DNA from 3 places in the Cellulomonas sp. P4_H4 genome. Region 3 is predicted to be linked to each of the others. Evidence: riboswitches for the same ligand, from Rfam matches in the RefSeq annotation. Region 3 holds a riboswitch; each other region holds the start of a gene.
The links. A riboswitch is a leader RNA that binds a small molecule or an ion and turns the genes downstream of it on or off. The one in region 3 is predicted to bind S-adenosylmethionine.
Positions count from the first base shown of each region.

Region 1 (4,396 bases), on a different contig from region 3:
CACGCCGGCGACCAGCGTCTTGGTCTCGAGGCCGGGTACGGACTCGGTGGGCGCGCTGCCGCGGACGAGGTCGATGCCGATGGCGTCGACGTCGGTGGCCGCGAGCACCGGGAGCGCGGCGCCCAGGTCGCCGTACGGCGCGGCGACGAGGATCGCCGGGCGGTCGGTGAGGTCGGTGGCCAGGGCGCGGTACGCCTCGATGACCGCGGCGAGCAGCTGCTCGGCCGGGACCTCGATCGAGTCGGAGACCAGTGCGGGCTCCTCCAGCTGCACCCAGGTGGCACCCGCGGCGGCGAGGTCCTGGAGCAGAGCGGCGTAGACGGGCAGCAGGTCCTCGAGGCGGTCGATCGGCGCGAAGTCGTCGGGCGCACCCTCGGTCGACTTGGCCAGCGCGAGGTACGTGACGGGGCCGACGATGACCGGACGCGTCAGGACGCCGTCCGCGAGGGCCTCCTTGAACTCCCGCACGGGGCGGTCGCTCGCGTAGCGGAACGTGGTCTCGGGGCCGATCTCCGGGACCAGGTAGTGGTAGTTGGTGTCGAACCACTTGGTCATCTCGAGCGGCAGGTCGTCACCGCGGCCACGCGCCACGGTCGAGTAACCGGCCAGGTCGAGCGAGCCGTCCTCGGCGACGACGTCGGCGAAGCGGGCCGGGACGGCACCGACGACGGCGGTCGCGTCGAGCACGTGGTCGTAGAACGAGAAGGCGCTCGGGATCGCGGGAACGTCCTTGGGCAGGCCCAGCTCGACGAGGCGGTTGCGCGTGCGGCGACGCAGGTCGGCGGCCACAGCCTCCACGTCGTCGGCGCTCGACTTGCCGGCCCAGAATGACTCGATGGCCTTCTTGAGCTCACGGCGCGGTCCGATGCGCGGGTAGCCGAGCACGGAGCCGGCGGGGAACTTCGGGGTCTCGCTCATGGTTTTCAGTCCCTCGAGGGTCGGGCGGTTGCCGTGACCTGCGGCCCGCTGGCCAGGTCGGGAGCTGTCCGAGCTCCGCCGTCGAGGTGTGCACCCTCGAGCAGGTCAAGTACGGCATGGTGCTGGTTGAACGTGTAGAGGTGGACGCCGGGAGCCCCGCCGTCCAGGACGCCGTTGACCAGGTCGACGCTGGCACGGATGCCCCGGCGGTGCCGGTCGAGCTCGTCGTCGGCGGAGCCGAGCAGGTCGAACAGTCGCTCGGGCACCGGAACCCCGGTGAGGTCCTGCAGCCGCAGCAGGCGGGCCGGGTCTGTGGTCGGGATGATGCCCGGGATGATCGGGATGGTGACGCCGGCCTCGCGCGCCTCCTGGACGATCCCGAGGTAGTCCTCCGCCTCGAAGAACACCTGCGTGATCGCGAAGTCGGCGCCGGCCTCCTGCTTGGACAGCAGCGACGCGACGTCCTGGGCCCGCGTGCCACCGGTGGCGTGGTTCCCGCGGGGGAAGGCGGCGACGGCGACCGAGAGCGGACGGACGCGAGCCCGCACGGCCTGCGACGGGCTGTCCGCGCAGCGCTGCGCCTCGATCTGACGCAGCAGCTCGACCAGCTCGCCGGCGGTCTGGAGCCCGTCCGGGTGCGCGACCCAGTCGGTCTGGTCCGTGGGCGGGTCGCCGCGGAGCGCGAGGAACGAGCGGACGCCCTCGTCGAGGAACTCCTCGACGATCGTCGTGATCTCCTCGCGCGACGTGCCGACGCAGGTCAGGTGGGCGATCGGGTTCAGGGTCGTCTCGTGCAGCAGGCGGCTGACCAGCTGCCGCGTGGTGACGCGCGTCTTGCCCGAGGCGCCGTAGGTGACCGAGACGAAGTCCGGGTGCACCGACTCGAGCGCCTGGATCGTGGCCCACAGGCGCGGCGCCGCGTCAGGATTGCGCGGCGGGAAGAGCTCGAAGGAGATGGTGGGCCGGTCGTTGGCAGCCTGCGGGCGCGCGGCGGGCGCAACGTGCAGTCCGGGCGTGCGAGGTTCCACCGTCGCGGCGCTCACAGTGGGCCCTGCGAGGCGGGTCGTCCGGTACAACGGTGGTTCGGGGACATCTGGTTCTCTCCATCGTCCCTGGCGGAAGCACCCACACCCTCGTGAGAGGGGGGTTGCTGCGGCGTCGTGGAGCCAGGTCTCTCGGCCGCTCTGGATGGTAGCCGCGATGGTAGACCGGCGACCACATGGTGAGCAACCATGTTCGACGGGTGAGACGCGAGTGTCTCAGACCTCTCGGCGCGTCCCCAGCGACCCGTCGTCGCGCCCGCGCTTCTGTGACGGCACGTCGAACCACGACGTGGGCGATCCGGCCGGCACGAGGCGGAGCCCGTCGTGGACCGCGGCGAGGATCTCGACGTCCGGTTCGGCCGTCCCGGCCAACGCCTCTGCCGCGGCGCGCACGTCGTCGTGCCGCCCGTCGGGTTCGAGATCGTCTGCCACTCGCCGCACGATAGTGCGCAGAATCCCGCCTGCCGAGACGCTCGCCGACACATCACCCGCCACAAGCTGAGATCTCACCCGCGGCCCACGGCACGTCGCTCGAGCCGTCGGCCGGACCTCTACGGCGTGCCCGGGCGTTCGCCCTGGTCAAGCGTCTAGGTGGATCGCGCCAGCGGACGCTGTGGCCGCGAAGCGGCGGTGTCTACACGCTCCGAACCGTCGGGCAGGTCGCCAGATGATCGTCCACCACGCCGCACGCCTGCATCGCGGCGTACGCAGTCGTGGGTCCCACGAACCGGAAGCCGAGCGACTTGAGCTCCTTGGCCAGGGCCTTCGACTCGGCGGTGATCGCGGGGACGTCGGTCCAGGTGGACGGCCGGACCCAGTCGGTGCGGTCGGGGGCGTGCGACCACAGGACGGCGTCGAGCGATCCGCCGGACGCGTGCAGCTCGCGCAGTGCCCGGCCGTTCGCGATCGTCGCCTCGATCTTGGCCCGGTTGCGCACGATCCCGGCGTCGGCCATCAGCCGTGCGACGTCGTCGTCACCGAACTCGGCCACACGCTCCGGGTCGAAGTCCGCGAACGCGGCCCTGAAGGCGGGACGCTTGCGCAGCACGGTGATCCACGCGAGCCCGGACTGGAAGCCCTCGAGCGCGAACCGCTCGAACAGGGCGTGCTCGCCGTGCACCGACTTGCCCCACTCCTCGTCGTGGTACTGCTCGTAGAGCGGGTTGCCGTCGCCGAAGCAGCGGCCGGTCAGGGTCGGCACGTCGACCAGCAGGGTTCGCGGTGCGTCTACCGGTGGGGCATCGGGAGAGGTCATGCCTCGAGTCTGTCGGGTGCGTCCGACACCTGGACGGGTCCAGGCGGCAGCACCCGCCGGGCCGGGGGCTGTGGGTGGCTCGCGGCGACGGTCACGAGCCGCTCGATGCCGTCGAGGATCAGCTGCGTACCGAAGTCGAGGGAGTCGTCCCCGGGCTCCTCGGACGGGCCCCACGAGAACGCGCCTGACGACGCGGCCCGCACGAGGGCGGGGTGGGACGCCGGTGTGGCGAGCATGCCGATGAGCTCACCGAGATCCGGGGCCTCGCCGTCCGCGGGGCCGACGGCGGCGGTGCGCGCCTGGGACGACAGCTGCTCGCTGATCCGCAGCTGGTCGAGCGCGTGCGTCGACAGCACCCCGATCGCACCGACCTTCTGCCGCTCCGTCAGCGGCGTCTCCTCCAGCGCGGCGAGCATGCCCTCCATCCAGGCGAGGCGACCCGGACCGATCGCGTGCAGCACGGTCGTGGTGCGCGCGAGCCACGGGTGCGCCCGCAGGATCGGCTGCTGGATGGCGAGGATGAGCTCGAGCCGCTCGCGCCAGCCACCCAGCTCGGGCCCGGTGGGGGGCGGCGAACCGCCGGCACGGTCGGACATCAGGCTCAGCACCTCGTCCTTGGACGAGACGTACCGGTAGAGCGACATCGTCGTGAACCCGAGCGACTCGGCCAGTCGCGCCATCGAGACGGCGTCCAGTCCCTCGGCGTCGGCCAGGGCGATGCCGGCATCGGCGATCTGCTCGAGCGTGAGCCCGGGCCGGGGGCCGGGGCGACCGACGGCGGGTGCGCGCCACAGCACGGCGATCCCCGGTGGCAGGTCGGCCGCGAGCGCGGGTTGCTCGTCGTCGGGCGCCGTCGAGTGCGCGACACGGACGGCCTGCCGGCGGGCCTTCTCGGCGTCACGGGCGGCCCGCTGCTGGGCGAGGGACGCGGTGCGCTCGGCACGCTCGGCCTCTCGGAGCTGACGCGCGACCTCACGCGCCGCATCCCGTGCTTCGCGCTCCTGACGTTCGCGCGCCTCGCGCTCGCGCTTCTCCTGGTCCGCGGCGGCGCGCACCCGGTCGCGCTCGCGGCGTTCGGCGTCCCGCTGAGCGTCACGCTCTGCCTTCTCGGCGTCCCGACGAGCGCGGTCGGCCTCCTTCGCCTCGGCGCGCTCGGCCTTCTCCCGGTCGCGTCGGAGCG
Region 1 covers NZ_JBFUKL010000007.1:14,915-19,310, reverse strand. Annotated here, with positions in the region: gene metE (5-methyltetrahydropteroyltriglutamate--homocysteine S-methyltransferase) at 1-918, opposite strand, end outside; gene AC1DPN_RS17330 (methylenetetrahydrofolate reductase) at 924-1,961, opposite strand; SAM riboswitch class I at 2,019-2,113, opposite strand; gene AC1DPN_RS17325 (hypothetical protein) at 2,178-2,393, opposite strand; gene AC1DPN_RS17320 (DNA-3-methyladenine glycosylase I) at 2,596-3,216, opposite strand; gene AC1DPN_RS17315 (TetR/AcrR family transcriptional regulator) at 3,213-4,396, opposite strand, start outside.
Region 1: another riboswitch for S-adenosylmethionine. It lies ahead of AC1DPN_RS17330 (methylenetetrahydrofolate reductase); the one in region 3 lies ahead of AC1DPN_RS01905 (DUF1737 domain-containing protein).

Region 2 (4,396 bases), 160 kb from region 3:
GTAGACCACCGAGGTGCCCTTGACCAGGCCGATGATCTCGTTGACGGCGGTCGGGACGATCGTCCGCATGGCCTGCGGCAGGATGATCCGCCGCTGCTGGCGACGTCTCGGCAGTCCGAGGGCGGCGGCCGCCTCGTGCTGGCCCTGGTCGACACCGATGATCCCGGCGCGGATGATCTCGGACGCGTAGGCCGCCTGCGAGAGCCCGAGCCCCAGGACCGCGGCGCCGAACTTGTCGATCACGGACAGCGTGTCGAGCTCGACGAACGACGGACCGAACGGCACCCCGAGCGTCAGGTGCGGGTACAGGTAGGCGAGGTTGTACCAGAGCAGGAGCTGCAGGATCAGGGGCACGGACCGGAAGATCCAGATGTAGCCCCAGGCCACGGACCGCAGCAGCGGCGACTTGGACAGCCGCATCAGCGCGAGCACCGTGCCGAGCCCGAAGCCGACCACGGCGGCCGCGGCGGTGAGCCGGAGGGTGCCCCACAGGCCGTCGAGCACGGACGGCCACGTCAGGTACTGCCAGACGATGCTCCACTCCCACCTGGGGTTGGAGACGAGCGAGCTGACGACCATCGCGAGCAGGACGGCGACGATCGCGGTGGCCACCCAGCGGGCGGGGTGGCGGGCGGCGTAGACGCGGGGTTCGTCGTGGACGACGACGTCAGACAGGTCCGGCTGGACGTCGTCCTTGTGCAGGAAGGCGGTGGACACGGGTACTCCGGGGTTCGGGGGGCTGCTTGCGGGAGCTACGGCTGCGGGGCGTCGTGCTCCGGACAGAGCCACTTCTCGAACGCCAGCGGGCCGATCTCCTCCGGGGGGAGGGTGGTGTCGAACAGGGGGTGCCAGCCGGTCGCCAGGTACAGCGCAGCGGCCTCGGGCTGCCGCGGACCGGTGGTCAGGTACAGGCGCTCGTAGCCGGCCGCGGCCGCACGATCCTCGAGCTCGGCGAGGACGAGCCGGGCGAGCCCACGGCGACGGTGCGCCGAGCTCGTCCAGATCCGCTTGTACTCAGCCGTGCGGACGGTCGGCAGACCGTCCTCGTCGCGCGTGCCGGGCCGGCTGAGAAGGTCTGCCGAGCCGAGCTCGGGCTCGGCACGCAGCCGGAAGGCGCCGCCGGCCACCGGGACCTCGTCCTCCAGGATCAGGACGAGGTCGCCGTCGGGAGCCGCGAACTGCTCCGCGGGATACCGCTCGAGCTCGGTGCGCAGGTCGGCCTCGGTGAAGAACTCGCTGTAGCGGGTCAGGTACTCGACCGCCAGCTCGTCGAGCATGGGCCGCACGGCCGGGTCGCTCAACGCGTAGGAGCGCACGACGCGCTCGTCGGTGGTCGTCATGCCGTGGCCGCGTACGTGTGAGCTGCGGCGGCGCCCGCGGTGCTGTGCAGGCCGAGCGTGTCGCGGAACGTCCGGCCGGGGTACTCGGACCGGAAGGCGTCCGCCGCTCGCAGGACCGGCAGCACTCCGTCGACAAGGGCGACCAGGTCGGTCTGCACGGACGCCGGCCGGACGGTGAAGCCGTCGACCGCGTCGGCGTCGAGCCAGTCGGTGACCAGGTCGGCGAATCCGGTGGACGTGCCGACGAACGCGAGCGAGCCGGTGTCCCAGCTGACGCCCTCGAGGTCGGTGAGCATGTCGAGGCGGGCCTGCGCGCTCGCGGTGTCCGGGCCGACGATCAGGTAGACGTCGACCAGGACGCGCACGTCGCGCGGGTCGCGACCGGCGGCGACGACCGCGCTCAGCACACGGGCGCGGGTCTGCGCGGCCTCGTCACGAGTCGTCGCGCGGATGCGCACCACGTCGGCGTACCGGCCGGCGAGGTCGATCTCGGGGGGCGTCGTGGCCCGCACGACGACGGGCGGGCGGCCCTGCGCGGGACGGGCGGTCGCCTTCGGCTTGCCGGCGGCGAAGTTCACGCCGTCGTGCGTGGTGAACCGCGGACGGACCACGGGCAGGTCGTCGGCGCTGTCCCAGAGCCGGCCGACCGTCGCGGCGGCGTCGGCGGCACCCTGCACCGCTGCCGCGTGCGCGGACGTGGACCGCGGACCGGCGGTCGGCACCTCGTCGAGACGCGTGCTCCAGCCGACCTGCCACCCGGCGCGACCACCGCTGGCCTGGTCGATCGTCGCGATCGCGGTCGAGATGTGCGCGGGGGCCGTGTGCGTGGTGCCGACGGCCGCGACGATCCCGATGCCCTGCGTGCGGGGGGCCAGCCGACCCGCGACGAGGGCTGCGTCGAGGCGGCTCGTGCTGCCGCCGGGGTGCAGCGCGAAGTCGTCGTCGAACACGACGAAGTCGAGCGCGCCACGCTGGGCGACGGCGACGAGCTCCTCGAGCCGGCCGGCGTCGAAGAGGCGCTGACCCTGGGAGCCGTGGGTGCGCCAGGCGGCGGCACGGGCGCCGGTGTCGGACAGGTCGACACCGAGATGGGCATGGGTGGACACAGGGGTATCCGTTCGTGTGGTGCGAGAGGTGGGGGCGCGCACGGTTTCGGGGTGCGGCGGGGCGCGCCCCGTCAGGGGGCGTGCGTGGGGTGGGACGGGGCTGCTAGGGGGTCAGCGACAACAGGAACGCGAGAGCATGGCGACGCCGCTGCTCGTGGAGCGGGTGGCTCCGATCGCGTTCATGGTCCGTCCTCTCGTCCCGGCGGGGCCGGGGCTCGCGTTGTTGCCGTGCGGGGGCTCGACGCCCTCCACGACCAGGTCCTCATCCGGGGCACCCCGCCACGCGGAGGGTTGCCATCCAGCTAGCCGGAGCTTCGCGCTGGAAATCTTGACCTTGTTGGTAGGAATTTAGGCGGCATGATTCCGGCACGTCAAATGGCTGGCCACATCGTGAGATCGGACATCGGCCCTGGTCACGCGGTGTTGGTCAGCAGGTCGCCTACACGTACTCGTGACGACGCAGCCACCGCATCGCCGCGGCACCCCAGATCGGGGGCAGGTAGAACGTCACGAGCCGGAACGTGATGGCCGTGGAGATCGCGATCGCACTGGGGACGCCGATCGCCTGCAGGCAGAGCGTGAGTGCCGCCTCGGAGACTCCCACGCCGCCCGGGATGGGCATGAGGCCGGAGAACAGCGACACGGCCGTGTTGATGAGGATCAGCTGGGAGAAGTGCGCGCTCTCCCCGAACGCGTGCAGGCACAGGCCCAGGACCGCGGCCTGGAGGAGCTGGGCGCCGAGGTTCCCGCCGAGCATCGCCGCGACCTTGCCGGGCCTGCGAAGGACGCCGAGCGAGGACTGCGCCGCGTGGACCTGGCCCGCGAGCGACGCCCGGATCCGCGGGACGATCGCCGTGACCCGGTGGCGCAGCTGCGGGACGACGAGGGTGACGACGACGCCGATCACGACCAGCGCGATCAGTGCCGCGAGCAGGGACGGGCTCGTCGACCCGTCATCCGAGCCGCTCGACCCCGTCAGGACACTCTCGCTGAAGCCGGGCAGCCCGCTGACCAGGACGACCAGGATCAGGCCGACCTCCACGACGAACCCGCTGACGCTGTCGATGAGCCCGAACGAGAGGGCTGTGGCGGCGGGGATGCCGAACTTCTGGAAGAAGCGGACCTCGAGCGCGAGCCGGGCTGCGGTCGCGGGGATGACCAGCGAGATGAACTGGATCGCGTACTGCAGCATGAGGACCGGGAAGTACCGCAGACGTGCGAGCGAGGCGCCCAGCGTCGCGCCGGCCGTCGAGGCCGGGATGAGCGGACAGAGCAGCAGCGCGGCGACGACCCAGGCCCAGCTCGCCGAGCCCAGCGCTTCGGCGACGCTGGCGACATCGATGCCGACGAGCAGCGAGACGACGAAGTACACCAGGAGCCCGACGAGCAGGAGCTTCCCGACCGACGCCGGCGTCACGCGTCGCAGACGTTCCAGCGGTGGTTCGTCGACCCCAGCGGCCGCGATGGCGCCCGCCCGCAGCTCGTCGATGGTCCAGCTCCGCGCCCGGACGTCCGCTCGTGTCCCGTGCCCGAGCGCGGCGGGCTGCAGGTACGGCAGCACGTCTGCCAGGCCACCGGCGCCGAGCGCGTCCAGCGCCGCGGCGACAGCCCGGTCCGGTCCGACGACCAGGGCCGTCGCGACGAGCAGCCGAGCCCGGTCGGTGCGCAGGTCACCGTCGTCGGAGGCCGACGCCGCCGCGTCGAAGTCGGCCAGGGCCACGGCGCCGTCGGGGCGGACGACGACCCGGGCACCGTCGATCTGACCGTGGCTGATGCCCGCGCCGTTCAGCGTGACCACCGCGCGCCACATCTCCGCGAGCAGGCCGTCGTCCAGGCCGTCGGGCTCGAGCTCCGCCAGCGTGGTCGCGGGGCTGCTGGTGACCAGGAGGGCGTCTCCCTGGACGGCCATCCCGACCGCGACGATGTCGAGCGTCGGCACCTGCGCCTGCG
Region 2 covers NZ_JBFUKL010000001.1:203,736-208,131, reverse strand. Annotated here, with positions in the region: gene AC1DPN_RS01025 (amino acid ABC transporter permease) at 1-702, opposite strand, end outside; gene AC1DPN_RS01020 (GNAT family N-acetyltransferase) at 753-1,340, opposite strand; gene AC1DPN_RS01015 (LLM class flavin-dependent oxidoreductase) at 1,337-2,446, opposite strand; SAM riboswitch class IV at 2,661-2,780, opposite strand; gene AC1DPN_RS01010 (lysylphosphatidylglycerol synthase domain-containing protein) at 2,886-4,396, opposite strand, start outside.
Region 2: another riboswitch for S-adenosylmethionine. It lies ahead of AC1DPN_RS01015 (LLM class flavin-dependent oxidoreductase); the one in region 3 lies ahead of AC1DPN_RS01905 (DUF1737 domain-containing protein).

Region 3 (4,396 bases):
CCGGGCCGCAGGCTGCCGCGGCCGTGGCTGCCAGGTGGTCCAGGCCGTGCACGGCGACGAGCGGGCGGGTGTCCTCGACGACCGCCCAGCAGCCGTCGACGACCTCGTAGCCGGAGCTCGGGCCGTCCGTCAGGTAGGTGGTCAGCGCGGAGATCAGACGGTCGACAGCCTCACTGGTGGTGCCGACGCCGACGGACGCGCGGATCGCACCGTCGGACGCGTCGAGGTGCGCGAGGAGCGGGTGGGCGCAGAAGCGGCCGTCGCGGACACCGATGCCGTGCTCGGCCGACAGGTACGCGGCGACGAGGCCGGGGTTGTGGCCGGGCACCGTGAAGGTGAGCACGCCGACGGGTGCCGCCGAGTCGGGCCAGATGCGCGCGATATCGACGCCGTCGATCGCGGCCAGACCCGCGACGAGCCGGGACCGGAGGGCATCCTCGTGCGCGCCGAGCGCACCGGCGGGCAGTGCGGCGAGCTGGTCGCAGGCCTCCGCGAGCGCGATCGCACCGATCACGTTGGGCGAGCCGGCCTCGTGGCGCGCCGGCGCGGGCTGCCAGACCGTGCGGTCGGTCCGGACGTCGCGCACCGCACCTCCCCCTGCGAGGTACGGCGAGCCGGTGTCGAGCCAGTCGCGACGGCCGACCAGGGCACCGGCCCCGAACGGCGCGTAGGTCTTGTGCCCCGAGAACGCGATGTAGTCCGCATCGGTGGCCGCGAGCGAGAAGCCGCGGTGGGGCACCAGCTGGGCACCGTCGACAGCGACGCGCGTGCCCTCGGCGTGCGCGAGGGAGATGACCTCGTCGAGCGGCAGCGACTCACCGGTGACGTTGGAGGCGCCCGTGACGGTCAGGAGCGCGTAGTGCTGGCGGGCGAGCTCGTCGCGAAGCTTGGAGAGCGTCTCCGCCACGGTGCGCGCGATCGGCAGGATCGTCGTCGAGTGGCCGTGACCGTCGCCCGAGTGCACCCAGGGCAGCAGGTTGGCGTGGTGCTCGATGTCGAGGACGAGAACCCGGGAGCCCTGCGGGACGACCCGCGCGAGCAGGTTGAGCGAGTCGGTGGTGTTGCGGGTGATGATCGCGACGTCGTCGGGACGGGCGTCCACGAAGCGCGCGATCGTCTGGCGTGCGGACTCGTACAGGGCCGTGGACACCTGGGACAGGTAGCCGGCACCGCGGTGCACGGACGCGTACAGCGGCAGGACCTCGGTCACGCGCGCGGCGACGGCGTCGAGAGCCGGGGCGCTCGCCGCGTAGTCGAGGTTGGCGTAGACGCGCTGCGTGCCGTCGACGAGAGGAACGGTGGTGTTGCCGCCGACGACGGGGAGCAGGGCGCCCACCGCATCGACGTCCACACACGAGAGGCGCTCGACGGTTGCGGTCATGATGGTCCTCCGACAGGTCTCGAGGGCCACTCTTCAGCCGACCAACAGCCGGTGGACCCCGCGCTTGCCGTGCTCCGGACGGAGCACAGCCAGGTCGTCACCCGGGGCACCCCACCGCGGAGGAGGGTTGCCGGCCAGCGAGCCGGGGCTTGACGCTGGCGCTCATGACCTGAGAAGAGGGTCCCCGCAGCCCCGCAGGACTGTCAACGCGTGATCCGATTCATCTCGGATGGCAAGACTTCGATACCACCAGTTGGAAACGTCGAGGCGTCGCACTAGCATCACCGACACCATCCAGAGCGGCTGAGAGATCTGGCTCGACGACGCCGCAGCAACCCGCATGCACCGACAGGTGCCTGGTCGAGGGTGCTACCGCCAGGACCGATGGAGGTTCCCGCACGTGACCGAACGACTTCTCTACCGGCTGCTCAGCGGCCCGGACGACCTTGCATTCTGCGAGCGCGTCTCAGAAGCCTTGGCTAACGGCTACGTCCTGCACGGCGGCCCGGCCGCCACCTTCGACGGGACGCGCGTGGTCGTCGCGCAGGCCGTCGTCCTTCCCCGCCCCACCCACGAGACGAGGCCCGCATGAGCTACGCCGGCGACCTGACCCCCCAGCAGGCCTGGGACCTCCTGACGTCCGACTCGAGCGCGCTGCTCGTGGACGTCCGCACCGACGCCGAGTGGGCGTACGTCGGCATCCCCGACGGGTCCTCGATCGACGGCCGGGCCGCGCTCGTCGAGTGGGTCACCTACCCGTCCGGGCGCCCGAACCCGCAGTTCCTCAAGCAGCTCAGCGAGGTCGGGCTCGCGCCCGGCGACGGGCGTCCGATCGTCTTCCTGTGCCGCTCGGGCGTGCGCTCGATCGCCGCCGCAAACGCGGCCACCGCAGCCGGGCTCGGTCCGGCGTACAACGTGCTCGAGGGCTTCGAGGGCGACGTGGGCGCCGACGGGCACCGTGGGCACTCGGGCTGGCGCGCTGCCGGCCTGCCGTGGCGGCAGCGGTGAGCCCCCGCGTGCCGGGTCCCGGCGACTGGGACGAGAAGCGGGTCGAACGAAGCACGCTGCGCCCCGACACGCTCGCCGTGCGCGGCGGGCTGGTGCGGTCCCAGTTCCAGGAGATGTCCGAGGCGCTGTTCCTGACGCAGGGATACGTCTACGACGACGCCGCACAGGCCGAGTCCGCGTTCGCCGGCGAGTACGACCGGTTCCTGTACTCGCGCTACAACAACCCGACGGTCTCGACCTTCGAGGAGCGCCTGCGCCTGCTCGACGGCGCCGAGGCCGCCTTCGCGACGGCGAGCGGCATGTCCGCCGTGTTCACCGCCATCGCGGCGGTCGCCAAGGCGGGCTCCCGCGTCGTCGCGGCCCGTGCGCTCTTCGGGTCGACCGTCGTGCTCTTCGAGGAGGTCTTCGCCCAGTGGGGCGTGACGACGGACTACGTCGACGGGCACGTGCTGTCGCAGTGGGAGGAGGCGCTCTCGACGCCCGCCGACGTCGTCTTCTTCGAGACGCCGTCGAACCCGATGCAGGACCTGGTCGACATCGCGGCGGTCACCAAGCTCGCGCACGCGGCGGGCGCCCTGGTCATCGTCGACAACGTCTTCGCCACGCCCGTGCTCTCGCGCCCGCTCGACTTCGGCGCCGACGTGATCGTCTACTCCGCCACGAAGCACATCGACGGTCAGGGGCGAGTGCTCGGCGGCGCGATCCTGGGCACCGACGAGTACATCCACGGCCCGGTGCAGACGCTCATCCGGAACACCGGCCCGTCGATGTCCGCGTTCAACGCCTGGGTCCTGCTCAAGGGCCTCGAGACCCTCTCGCTGCGCGTCAGGCACCAGACCGCGTCGGCCCTGCGCCTGGCGACGTGGCTCGAGGAGCAGCCGGGCGTCTCGATGGTCCGCTACCCGTACCTGCCCTCGCACCCGCAGCACGCGCTCGCGCTCGCGCAGCAGTCGGGCGGCGGCACGGTCGTGACGTTCAACCTGGCGGTTCCCGAGGGAGCGACGCCCGACGTGGCCAAGAAGGCGACGTTCGGGGTGGTCGACGCGCTGCGGATCATCGACATCTCGAACAACCTGGGCGACGCGAAGTCGATCATCACGCACCCCGCGACGACGACCCACCGCAAGCTCGGTGCCGAGGGGCGCGCAGCCGTGGGTATCGGCGAGTCGACCGTCCGGCTGTCCGTGGGGCTCGAGGACCCGGACGACCTGATCGACGACCTGACGCAGGCGCTGGGCACGCTCGGGCACTGACGCCTGGGCGCGCCTGCCGATGGGTGTCCGTGCCGCCGGTGAACACTGGCGGCATGGACACCCGACAGCTGGCGACCACCTCGGGTGCTCGCCTGCTGGTGGGCGTGCTGGTCGCCATCCCGGTGGGGATCGTCGTGGGCCGGACGTCCGTGCCGGCAGCGCTCCTGGCGGCCTGGGCGTGCGCCGCGATCGTGTTCGTCGGGTGGACCTGGGTGGAGTGCGCGCCGATGGGTCCCGACGCGACGGCGTCGCACGCCACCCGCGAGATCCCGGCGAACGGCCTCGTGACGCACCTCGTCGTGATCGGGGCGGCGCTCGTCGCCCTCGCCGGCGTGGCCGTCGTGCTCTTCCGGCACGAGATCGGCCAGGCACTCCCGACCATCGCGGTGCTCGCCAGCGTCGTGGGGTCGTGGGCGGCGGTGCACACCGTGTACGCGCTGCGGTACGCGCGGCTCTTCCACACGTCCGGCGGCGGCATCGACTTCCACATGGCGGAGGCGCCGCGCTACACCGACTTCGCCTACGTGGCCGTGACCGTGGGCATGAGCTTCGCCATCTCGGACACCGACCTCGCGTCCTCGCTCATGCGCCGGGTCGCCCTCGTCCACGCGATGCTCAGCTACCTGTTCGGCACCGTCATCATCGCGCTCCTGGTGAACCTCGTCGCCTCGGTGTGACGTCTCAGAACGCGACCGTCTCGTTCTCGCCGCCGTCGTAGCGCTCACCGGTGAGCTTCGCCTTGACCAGGCTGAAT
Region 3 covers NZ_JBFUKL010000001.1:364,398-368,793, reverse strand. Annotated here, with positions in the region: gene AC1DPN_RS01910 (aminotransferase class V-fold PLP-dependent enzyme) at 1-1,381, opposite strand, end outside; SAM riboswitch class IV at 1,437-1,551, opposite strand; SAM riboswitch class I at 1,669-1,772, shown strand; partial or broken gene AC1DPN_RS01905 (DUF1737 domain-containing protein) at 1,782-1,943, shown strand; gene AC1DPN_RS01900 (rhodanese-like domain-containing protein) at 1,970-2,389, shown strand; gene AC1DPN_RS01895 (O-succinylhomoserine sulfhydrylase) at 2,398-3,642, shown strand; gene AC1DPN_RS01890 (DUF1345 domain-containing protein) at 3,696-4,319, shown strand; gene AC1DPN_RS01885 (pyridoxamine 5'-phosphate oxidase family protein) at 4,324-4,396, opposite strand, start outside.